2 regions of the Oceanobacter sp. 5_MG-2023 genome follow, and region 1 is predicted to be linked to the other one. Evidence: predicted binding sites of a transcription regulator. Region 1 holds the regulator's gene; the other holds the start of a gene.
What was found. Region 1 encodes sigma-54, which starts transcription at its own class of promoters, with help from an activator protein. Its sites were predicted from a motif close to TGGCACNNNNNTTGCTNT; they were not measured.
Positions count from the first base shown of each region.

Region 2: a site for sigma-54 is predicted at 3,428-3,445, ahead of Q4551_RS14500 (putative urea ABC transporter substrate-binding protein). Genes of this name have one in related genera too.

Region 1 is NZ_JAUORS010000007.1:107,658-113,773, forward strand. It holds gene Q4551_RS06745 (calcium/sodium antiporter) at 36-1,001, shown strand; gene Q4551_RS06750 (KpsF/GutQ family sugar-phosphate isomerase) at 1,004-1,975, shown strand; gene lptC (LPS export ABC transporter periplasmic protein LptC) at 1,975-2,538, shown strand; gene lptA (lipopolysaccharide transport periplasmic protein LptA) at 2,528-3,064, shown strand; gene lptB (LPS export ABC transporter ATP-binding protein) at 3,061-3,786, shown strand; gene Q4551_RS06770 (RNA polymerase factor sigma-54) at 3,915-5,405, shown strand; gene raiA (ribosome-associated translation inhibitor RaiA) at 5,456-5,758, shown strand; gene ptsN (PTS IIA-like nitrogen regulatory protein PtsN) at 5,762-6,116, shown strand, end outside.
Region 2 is NZ_JAUORS010000026.1:37,156-43,271, reverse strand. It holds gene Q4551_RS14510 (ANTAR domain-containing response regulator) at 1-296, opposite strand, end outside; gene Q4551_RS14505 (YgiQ family radical SAM protein) at 637-2,958, shown strand; guanidine-I (ykkC/yxkD leader) riboswitch at 3,496-3,606, shown strand; gene Q4551_RS14500 (putative urea ABC transporter substrate-binding protein) at 3,669-4,721, shown strand; gene Q4551_RS14495 (ABC transporter permease) at 4,810-5,628, shown strand; gene Q4551_RS14490 (ABC transporter ATP-binding protein) at 5,625-6,116, shown strand, end outside.

The DNA.
Region 1 (6,116 bases):
AGTACGTCTGAGCAGAGTCTGTCTGCAGGAGCATCATGATCACAGCACTGGTTGCCGTCTTAATCGGCTTGGTTGTCCTGGTATGGAGTGCCGACAAATTTGTCCTTGGAGCTGCAGCAACAGCTCGCCGCCTTGGCATGTCACCGCTAATGGTGGGGCTGACGATTGTTTCCATTGGCACATCCGCTCCTGAATTGTTTGTCTCTGCCGTCGCAACTCTGGATGGTGTTGGCAACCTGGCTGTGGGTAATGCCCTCGGCTCCAACATCACCAACATTGGCCTGGTACTGGGGATTACGGCGCTGGTCAGCCCGATTCCGCTGAAAAAGAAATTACTGCGCAAAGAGCTGCCACTGTTGTTGCTGGTCAGCATTCTGGCGGGCTTGACACTGGCCGACCTGGAATTGAGTTATGTTGATTCCCTCCTTCTGCTGGCCGGTCTGGTCGCCACCATGTACATCCTGTTCCAGGAGTCCGATGAGAGTGGTGAACCCATTGTCGACGAAGATGAAGCCGCAGAAATTGAATCGCTGCCCACCAAAATGGCTGTTTTCTGGCTCGTCTCCGGACTGGTCTGCCTGATGGCCAGCTCCAAGGCTCTGGTCTGGGGCGCAACCATCATTGCCCATAACTTTGGGGTCAGTGACCTGGTGATTGGTCTGACCATCGTCGCCATTGGCACCAGCCTGCCAGAACTGGCGGCCTCTGTTGCCAGCGCATTGAAAGGACATCACGACATTGCCATCGGTAACGTGATTGGCTCCAACATTTTCAACCTGCTCGCGGTAATGCCAGTGCCTGGCCTGATCGCTACCGTAGCGGTCGAGCCGATGGCTCTGCATCGCGATCTGCCTGTTATGCTGTCATTGACGCTGGCATTGCTGGTGCTGTTTGTACTCAATCGCCGCAGTGGCGTGATGGGACGATTCAGTGGCAGCCTGCTAGGACTGAGTTACCTTGGCTACCTGGCCACTCTGTTTGTAATGACAAGTAATGGATAACAATGAACACTGAATTTGATTTCCTGTCGTCGGCGCTACGTACCATAGAACTGGAACAACGTGCGATTCACAACCTGTCCGCCATGCTGGACAACAATTTCAAAACTGCTTGTCAGCTGATGCTGTCCTGCAAAGGCCGGGTTGTTGTGTCAGGAATGGGCAAATCCGGCCATATTGGTCGCAAAATTGCGGCTACACTGGCCAGTACAGGAACCCCGGCATTTTTTGTCCACCCTGGAGAAGCCAGCCATGGGGATATGGGGATGATCACATCCGTCGATGTGGTGATTGCCCTGAGTAACTCCGGCGAAACCGCCGAAGTAACCAGCTTGTTGCCTCTGTTGAAACGTCTGGCAGTGCCCCTGATCAGTATCACCGGTAACCCGCAATCCACCCTGGGCCTTGCCTCGGCTGCTCACCTGAACGCCAGTGTGGATTCTGAAGCCTGCCCGCTGGGCCTGGCGCCTACCTCATCAACCACCAGTGCTCTGGTATTGGGAGACGCCCTGGCAATTGCGTTACTGGAAGCCCGTGGGTTCACGGCAGAAGACTTCGCCTTTTCCCACCCTGGTGGCAGTCTGGGTCGACGCTTGTTATTAAAAGTCGAAGACATCATGCATAGCGGCCGGGAAATTCCGGTCGTCAGACCCGAATCCAGCCTGTCACGCTCCCTGTTGGAAATGACCACCAAGGGTCTCGGTATGACCACCGTACAAACGGCAGCGGGTGAATTGGTGGGTATTTTCACCGATGGCGACCTGCGCCGTACCATTGATCATGGTGTCGATATCCACTCCGCCCTGATTTCAGACCTGATGACCCGCCAGGCCAAAACCATCATCCCGGGTATGCTGGCTGCCGAAGCGTTAAAAATCATGGAAGACGGCAAGATCAATGCCCTGGTCGTTACCGACGGTCAGAATATTTGTGGTGTTGTCACCATGCACGACTTGCTGCGTGCTGGAGTTATCTGATGCGCAAGCGCTATGTGCTGCTGGTCTTGGCAGTGGCCGTTGGCCTCGCCTTGCTGGCGGTAGAGCGCTATACCACTGAGCTGGTCACGGCAGCAACGCCGGTGACCAGTCTTGAACCGGATTATTACGGCAAACAATTACAACACCGTCGTTACGATGCGGATGGCCAGCTACAACAGATGTTATCGGCCGATGGCTCTCGCCATATTCCGTCATTATCGGAAACCCGGCTGGAAAACCCGGTGATTACGACACAAACAGACCCGCAGCAACACTGGCAAGTCAGCGCTCAATCAGGCCGCATTATGGATACCGACAGCCAGGTTGAACTCAGCCAGCAGGTGGAAATACGCTCTCTGGCCACGGCAGCAGAAAACGCTGATACATTCAGCATCACCACCAGCCTGTTGCTTTACCAGCCCGCATCAGCCACCGCTTCAACCTCTGAACCTGTCATCATTCGTCATGGCAATAACATCACCCATGCAACAGGTATGACGCTGGATATCAAGCGCCAACATCTCGACCTTCAAGCACACGTGAGTACCCGGTATGTACAATAAACTGACCGCCCTGCTGTTTTTTGGCAGTGTCTTGGCGACCACGGTCGAGGCTTTGCCTGAAGACTGGCAACAAGAAATGATCATCGAATCCGACCGCGCCGAACTCGATCGCAAGACCGGTATGGTCGTCTACGAAGGCGATGTCGTACTGAAGCAAGGCACACTGACCATCGAGTCCGATCGTCTGACACTGATACTGGATGGCAAGGCGCTCAAACAAGCGATTGCCGAAGGTCAACCGGCTCGCTACCAGCAACAGGTCAGCAGCAACAAACCGATCACCAGAGCGACGGCCAAACGTATTGATTTTTACGCCGACCGCAAGGAAATTGCCTTCAAGGGAGACGCCGCCTTGCGTCAGGAAAACAACCTCTTCAGTGGCGAATTGATCCGCTATGACATTGAACAGGAAACCGTCTCAGCCAGTGGCTCAGAAACATCCGGCAGTGGCACTGGCGGCGCTGACGACAACCAGCGTATTCAAGTGATTATCCAACCCCAGCCCAACACGGACGTACAACCATGAAAACGCTCAAGGCTGAACATCTGGCCAAAAGCTATAACGGCCGCGAAGTCGTCAAGGACGTTTCCCTGGCGGTCAGCAGCGGACAGATTGTCGGCTTGCTGGGCCCTAACGGCGCAGGTAAAACCACTTGTTTCTATATGATTGTCAACTTGGTACAAGCCGACAAGGGGCGTGTCAGTATCGATGACGACGATATCAGCCATCTGCCCATGCACGGCCGCGCCCAGAAAGGCATTGGCTACTTGCCACAAGAAGCGTCGATCTTCCGCAAACTCAGCGTCGAAGACAATATCATGGCCATCATGGAAACCCGGTCAGACCTGAACAAACCCCAACGTCAGCAACAGCTGGAACAGCTACTGGATGAATTTCACATTCAGCACATTCGTACCAGCCTCGGCATGGCCCTGTCTGGTGGCGAACGACGACGGGTCGAAATAGCCCGCGCCCTGGCCGCCGAACCCTCCTTTATTTTGCTGGATGAACCCTTTGCCGGTGTTGATCCGATCTCGGTCGCTGACATTATGGATATCATTCGTCAACTCAAGGCACGTGGCATCGGCGTACTGATTACTGACCACAACGTCCGCGAAACTCTCGCAATTTGTGAAAAAGCCTATATCGTAGGCGGTGGACACATAATTGCCGAAGGCAGCGCTGATGATGTACTCGCCAACGAACAGGTTCGGGCTATCTACCTTGGTCATGACTTCCATCTTTGAATCTTATCGGCTTGCAGGGCTATGATGCCCAGCGCTGTTTCATTCGCCACCATGAAAAGCATTCCCTGTCTCACAGGCTGGCGTATAATGCACAGACCATGCCGACAACCGATGAATAATAACGCTGTATGAAAGCATCGCTTCAGTTAAAAATGGGTCAGCAGCTGACCATGACCCCTCAGCTGCAACAGGCAATTCGACTGCTGCAATTGTCTACCCTCGATCTGCAACAGGAAATCCAGGAAGCCCTGGACTCCAACCCCATGCTGGAATTCGAAGAGTCCGAGCACGACGACTTTCCGGATGCACAGCAAACCAATGCAGATCAGGAAAGGGAAGTCACCGCAACAGCGGCCACGACCGATGCCGACACCCAGGAACTGGGTGAGCAATGGTCTGATGACAAGATGCCAGATGATCTGCCAGTCGATAGCAACTGGGATGATACGTTCCAGACCACGGCCGGGGTTTCCTCAGGCTCTGGCCCGGTTGGCGATGACGACTTTGATTATGACTCCCGTCATGCCACCACAGACGACCTGCAAGATCATCTTGAATGGCAGCTGAACCTGACTCCCATGAGTGACACCGATCGCGAGATCGCCACCATGCTGATCGACGGGGTTGATGACGATGGCTATCTGCACACCACCATCGACGACATACTCGGTTCAATTGACCCGGAACTGGGTGTTGAAGAAGATGAAATCCAGGCCGTCCTCAAACGCTTGCAACAGTTTGACCCCGCCGGTGTTTTTGCCCGCGACCTGCGTGAATGCCTGATTCTGCAGCTCAACCAGCTACCTGCCGAAACACCCTGGCTGGCAGAAGCCAAATTGGTGATCGGCGACTACATCGCCCTGCTGGGCAGTAAAGATTACCCCACCCTGATGCGCAAAACCCGGCTCAAGGAAGAAGACCTCAAAGCCGTCCTGCGTCTGGTTAAAGAACTCAACCCCAAGCCGGGCGCTGATATCAGCTCCGAGCAGTCGGAATACGTGGTACCGGACGTGATTGTTCGTAATATCCGTGATGAATGGCGTGTTGAGCTTAACCCGGATATCGCCCCCAAGCTGCGCGTCAACTCCGACTACGCCTCACTGGTGCGACGTTCCGACAGCAGTGCCGACAACGCCTTCCTCAAAGACCATTTGCAAGAAGCGCGCTGGTTTATCAAAAGCCTGCAAAGCCGCAACGAAACCCTGCTGAAAGTCGCCACCAAAATTGTCGAGTACCAAATCGACTTCTTTGAACAGGGCGAAGAAGCCATGAAACCTCTGGTATTGCATGATATTGCCGATGCCGTTGGTATGCATGAATCAACCATTTCACGGGTCACTACGCAAAAATTCATGCACACACCTCGTGGTATTTTCGAGCTGAAGTATTTCTTCTCCAGCCACGTCAGTACTGACGCCGGTGGCGAATGTTCATCCACCGCCATTCGCGCCATGATCAAAAAACTGATCAGCGAAGAAAATCCGCGTAAACCCCTGAGTGATAACAAAATTGCCATTGTGCTGGGCGACAAGGGCATTCAGGTTGCACGCCGCACGGTGGCCAAATACCGTGAAGCCATGATGATTCCGCCTTCCAATGAGCGGAAACAATTGATCTGATCGATAGCGTCGATCTCTGTTCGATACAAGCGAGCGATAAGGAGCCGTTTATGAGCATCAATATCAGTGGACACCATGTTGAAGTGACCGAAGCCATGGAAGCATACGTCAAGGAAAAACTGGTTCGTCTTGAGCGTCATGTCGACCCGATTACTTCTGGCCAGATCACACTGACCCTGGAAAAAGGCCGACAACAGGCAGAAGCCACCCTGCATGCCAGTGGTGCTGACTTTCACGCCACCTCAACTCACGACGATATGTATGCCGCCATTGATTTGCTGGCCGACAAACTGGACCGTCAACTCCTGAAACACAAAGAAAAACTGATTGCCCGACAGCACGGGCAAGGTTGACCTATGAGCATTGCGATTGCCGATATTCTACTGCCAGAATGCACCCGTACCGACGTCGCCATTACCAGCAAAAAAAAATTGCTGGAGTTTCTTGCCGGACTGATTGCCGAAAAAGTTGACGGCAGCAGTTCGGACGAAGTGTTTGAACGCCTGCTTGGACGTGAACGTCTGGGCAGTACTGGCATAGGTGAAGGCATCGCAATCCCCCATTGTCGTTTACGGCAATGCGAACAAGCCGTCGGCGTGTTACTTCACTTGCAAGAGGCCATCGATTTTGATGCCATTGACCATCAACCGGTTGACCTCGTATTTGCTTTATTAGTCCCTGAAGAAGCAACGGACGATCATCTGCAAATTC
Region 2 (6,116 bases), on a different contig from region 1:
CCATCGACAACGTAAGCACTGACTCCGGCCCGTACGGCTTTTTCAATAGTGGCGGGGTCGTCTTCATCAGAAAACATGATCACCGGCTTGGGGTTGTGCTGATTCAGCACGGTCATATGCTCCAGCATGTCCCGATCCGGGCTTTCGATGTCGATAATAATGACGTCTGGCTGGTGTTCCATCACCTTTTTCATCAGGCCCTGGGCACTGGCGAGGCAGGCAACGACTTCACAACCGGCGTCCGATAATGCCTGTTGCAGGATGGCAGCCCGAGGGGCCTGGTCATCAACAACCATGATTCGGGGCGGAGGGCTCCCCTGTTTTGCTCGGGATTCACGGTGGGCCATTATGTTGGGCTGTATCTCGATAAGTTAATAAGGATGTTAGCAGTTTTTGCTGGAATAACAGAAGCGCGCAGGGATTCCCTGTTGTTGTTATGGACGCAGCGGCCAATGACGCTTTTGTGATCAGATACTGGTCTTTTGCACGGCTGAGGCGGTCAGGTGTTAATTAATAGGGATATTACCGCCAATTTCCGACTATTTGACTGGGTTATTCTTCAGTCTTGGGCCGAATTTTGGGAGAATAGCCAATCTTTGGCGTCCGCCAGTCCGTGTATACAAGAGCTTGAATTTTATGTCGCAGTCCAACCAGCAGCCGGTCACGACCGAGGTGCCACACCTGTTTTCGCATTTTCCCTATTGGGCCGAGTGTTTCGGCACCGCACCGTTTTTGCCAACGACGCGAGAGGAAATGGATCAGCTGGGCTGGGACAGTTGCGACATTATTGTGGTGTGTGGTGATGCCTATGTCGATCATCCCAGTTTCGGGATGGCTGTCATCGGACGGCTGCTGGAGAGCCAGGGCTTCCGTGTTGGCCTGATTTGTCAGCCAGACTGGAACGATCCCGATGCCTTTACCTGCCTTGGCCAACCCAATTTCTACTTTGGGGTATCAGCGGGCAATATGGACTCGATGATCAACCGCTACACAGCGGATCTCAAGGTACGTTCGGAAGACGCTTACACGCCCGGCGGTGAACCGGGCAAGCGTCCGGATCGGGCCGTAATTGTCTATTCGCAAAAAATCCGTGAAGTGTACAAGGATATTCCGATTGTGATTGGCGGTATCGAAGCCAGCCTGCGCCGGATTGCCCAGTACGATTACTGGAGCGATCAGGTACGGCGGTCGGTATTGATCGATTCCGGAGCGGATATCCTGCTGTACGGCAACGCTGAACGGGCATTGGTGGATCTAACCCACAAACTGGCCGAAGGGCGCGATATCAAGGATATTATCGACCTGCGTGGCACCGCCATTTTGCGTGATGCCGCGCCACAAGGCTGGACTGAAATCGACTCAACCCGCATCGACTGGCCGGGGAAAATCGACGTTATTGCCAACCCCTATGAAATGAAAGAAGCCAACAGCGACAGCTGTGCTTCCGACCAGCAAGCGCTTGAAGCAGGTGCCGACGCCGACACCGATATCATGCCGGTCAAAATTGTCCCGATGCCATTGCAGCGCAAGGTCGAACACGACAACAGCCGCACCTATATTCGCTTGCCCTCATTCGACAAGGTACGCAACGACAGCGCCCTGTATGCCCATGCCTCACGGGTGTTACACCAGGAATCCAACCCCTATAACGCGCACCCGCTGATGCAAAAACACGGTACCCAGGAAGTGTGGGTCAACCCACCACCCATTCCGCTGGAAACCGACGAAATGGACGCCGTCTTTGCATTGCCGTACCAGCGCATTCCACATCCGGCGTATGGTGACGCCCGCATTCCGGCTTACGATATGATCCGGTTTTCGGTGAATATCATGCGTGGCTGTTTTGGCGGCTGTACTTTCTGCTCGATTACCGAGCACGAAGGCCGCATTATTCAGAGTCGGTCGCAGGAAAGCATCATTCACGAGATTGAAGAAATCCGTGACAAGGTACCAGGGTTCACAGGCACCATCTCCGACCTGGGCGGCCCAACCGCCAACATGTATATGCTCAACTGCAAAAGCGAGACGATCCTGAAAAACTGTCGTCGGCTGTCGTGTGTGTATCCCGGTATTTGTAAAAACCTCAAAACCAGCCATAAACCGACCACCGAGTTGTATCGTGCTGCGCGGGCCTTGCCCGGCGTCAAACGTATCGCCATTGCCTCTGGCTTGCGTTACGACCTGGCGGTAGAAGACCCGGAATATGTACGTGAACTGGTGACCCACCACGTGGGTGGCTTGTTAAAAATTGCCCCGGAACATACGGAAAAAAACGTCCTCACCAAAATGATGAAACCGGGGATGGGCACCTACGACAACTTCAAACGCATGTTCGACAAGTTCTCGAAAGAAGCCGGTAAAGAGCAATATCTGGTGCCGTATTTTATTGCCGCCCATCCAGGCACCGAAAACTCAGACATGATGAACCTGGCGCGCTGGCTTAAAAGCCAGAAAATGCGTGTTGATCAGGTGCAGACTTTTTATCCATCACCGATGTCACTGGCCACGGCCATGTACCACTCCGAACGTAACCCGTTGCAACGGATGAGCTACAAAACCGCCAAAATGACCATTCCCCGCGACATTGAACAGCGTCGTTTGCAAAAAGCCTTCTTGCGTTACCACGACGAACGAAACTGGCCGATGCTGCGTGAAGAACTCAAACGTATGGGACGCCATGACCTGATTGGTAAAGGCCCGGATGCCTTGATCCCCGCCGAAGATGCTCCCTCCGGTAGCCGCCAGCGTCCTGGCTACCACGCCAAAGGACGTGGTGTGCAAGGCAAGGCCACCAAAGCACCGGTTGCGCAAAAAGCCGACAGCGGCAATAACAAAGCCCGCTCTCAAGGCGCCGCAGCGAAAAAAGCCAAAGGCGTGGTCAATGGCAAGGCCGCTGGCGCAGGAAAAGGCAGCGCAGGCAAGGCACCATTTGCCAAACGCGTGCGTAAACTGAAATAACCGATGGCGACAGAACGGTAGGGAACAGCGCCGTCCGTGGCCATACCAGTGCCGTTTGTGTTTGTTAGATTGGGTATTGGAGCGGGTATTGGAGTAGATATTGGGGCAGCCATGGAGGGCGTCCCTACGATTCGGGGTGGTATGTAGTGGTCCCATGATTCGGGACACCACGTAGGTGGTGAGATCGCCACCATAAATGAGGTGCCGGATGACCAGAAAGATGTTGGGAGCTACTTGATGGGGTACTACAACCGACAGCGATCTCACGCATTCAATGGTGGCATTTCGCCCGTTGCAGGCTGAGGAAAAACTCAAAACACTGTCCGGGATTAGTTGACCACTACAAGTAGACCCTAAATAGAGCAATGCTTATCAGTATTGCTCTATTTTAGAGCAATATTTGTCTTTGAGTAGAGTGAAATAGATATGATTAAAATCTAACACTTTGTTTTTAAAGTGGTTTTTGATTTGGCACACTATATGCTTGAATTTTTTTTGTTAGTATCTTTGGTGATATCGGACAAGACAATTTAGAATTCAATAGAAAGCTAGGGTTCCGGCTAGGCTGAAAAGTTTAGTGAAGACTGGTCCGAGAGCTTTCGACCTTGATGTTTCAGGGTTACACGGCGGGATAAAAGCCCGGGAGACCGCATGGCGTTATTGCCAAGGGTACTCCATGTGTAACTTTAAAACTGAAAAGGTGACTTCTAATGAAATACTGCTCAAAAAAAGTAACCGTTCTACTATTTTCCCTTCTTGTTTCTGCCAATACCATGGCGGCTGATTCTTTTAAAGTTTGTTGGTCTATTTATGTCGGTTGGATGCCTTGGGCATATGGCGCTCAAGAAGGTATCGTCGAAAAATGGGGCGACAAATACGGTATCGATATTGATGTCGTGCAAATTAATGACTACGTTGAATCTATCAATCAATACACCACAGGCCAGTTCGATGCTTGTACCATGACAAACATGGACGCATTGACGATTCCTGCTGCAGGTGGTGTGGACAGCACGGCGTTAATCGTAGGTGATTTCTCCAACGGCAATGACGCCATCATTCTAAAAGATAAAATCTCTCTTGCAGACATCGAAGGTCAAATAGTTAACCTTGTTGAATTAAGTGTGTCTCACTACTTATTGGCTCGTGGATTAGACACAGTTGGTCTAAAAGAAGCGGATGTGAATGTTGTTAACACATCTGATGCTGACATGGTTTCTGTTTATGGTACTGACGATATTACGGCTGTTGTGACTTGGAACCCTCTAGTAAGTGAAATCCTAGCTCAGCCTAATAGCAACAAGGTGTTTGATTCCTCTCAAATCCCAGGCGAAATTATTGACCTATTGGTGATCAATACTGACACGCTAAACGCGAATCCTAATCTAGGTAAAGCTTTAGTGGGCGCTTGGTATGAAATCATGGAGTTAATGAGTGGCAGCGATAAAGTAGCAATCGATACACGTACTTTCATGGCAGAAGCCTCTGAAACGGATCTTGCTGGTTATGATGCACAGTTAGCAAGCACAGAGATGTTCTACACACCCGAAGCGGCTTTATCTCTAACCAATAGTGAAAAACTTATCGCGACAATGCAAAACGTCGCTGAGTTCTCTTTTGAACATGGCTTGCTAGGCGATGGTGCACCCGATGCCGGCGTGATTGGTATTGAAACCCCTGCAGGCGTTTTCGGTGACCCAAGCTATATAAAACTTCGCTTTGATCCTACTTATATGGAAATGGCCAAAAACGGTCAGTTATAAGCATTAGCTCATAATCTATTTCCAATACGACCATTGGCGTTACGGTAATAGCGCCAATGGTAAGTGGGAAACACTGAGGAGTAATAGCATGAAAAAACTGATCAATTATAAGCCGACTCGAACCCGTGGGATTTTGCTGGGTTTGCTTCCTTTTCTTCTTTTAATCATCGTTTATATGATGGGATCGGAAGCAAGGTTGGCGGTTAATTCCAATGACAAATTGTTACCAGCGTTCAGTCAAATGGGAGATGCCATGTACAGAATGGCATTTGAGCCCAGTAAACGAACTGGGGAGCTCATTTTCTGGAAAGACACATTAAGCAGTTTGATTCGCCTGGCGTCAGGTGTTGCGATAGCGGCGGTAATCGGTTTGCTGGTAGGCCTGTTAACAGGGGCTTTACCTCTAGTCTCTGCTGGTTTTTCTCCTCTTTTAACTGTGATTTCGTTAGTACCACCTCTGGCTCTCTTACCGATTTTATTCATCGTCGTGGGATTAGGGGAAATGTCTAAAGTTGTTCTGATTGCCGTGGGGATAACGCCCTTTATCGCCCGGGATATTCAGCGAAGAACACAAGAGATTCCCAGCGAACAGCTGGTGAAAGCGCAAACGTTAGGTGCGAGTACTCTCCAAATTTTAATCCGTGTTCTCTTGCCACAAGTGATGCCGAAATTGATCGATGCGGTGCGTTTGTCATTAGGATCTGGTTGGCTGTTTTTGATTGCTGCTGAAGCCATCGCGTCAACGGACGGCTTAGGTTATCGAATTTTCTTAGTACGACGTTACTTATCTATGGATGTCATTTTACCTTATGTGGCGTGGATTACTTTATTGGCATTTTTGTTTGATTACTTACTGGGACTAGTGAATAAAAAACTCTTTCCTTGGAGTCAGGAGGCGAAATCATGAGCCAAATTAATACTCAGATTAATCCGATTATTCAAGCAAAGAAAATCGGTAAAAAATACGGAAAAGATGTCATTCTCGAACGCGTTGATGTGACGGTTCAAGAAGGTGAGTTTATTACTTTAGTCGGCGCGTCTGGTTGCGGTAAAAGTACGTTTTTGAAAATGATTTTAGGTATTGAAGATCCAAGTTCAGGTGAGTTGTTGATGGATGGAAAATCGATACCTAATGAGCCAGGTCCAGATCGTGGCATCGTATTTCAGCAATATTCTGTGTTTCCTCATATGACCGTTTTGGAAAATGTGATCGCTGCTAAAGGTTTCCAAAAGTCTTCTTTAACGGGCTACTTGTTCGGTAAAGAAAAGAGCCAAGCGAAGCAAGAAGCAACAGAAATGTTAGAAAAAGTCGGTTTAGATCATGCGTTACATCGTTATCCCGATGAACTGTCTGGCGGTATGAGGCAGCGCCTTGCTATTGCCCAAGCGCTTATA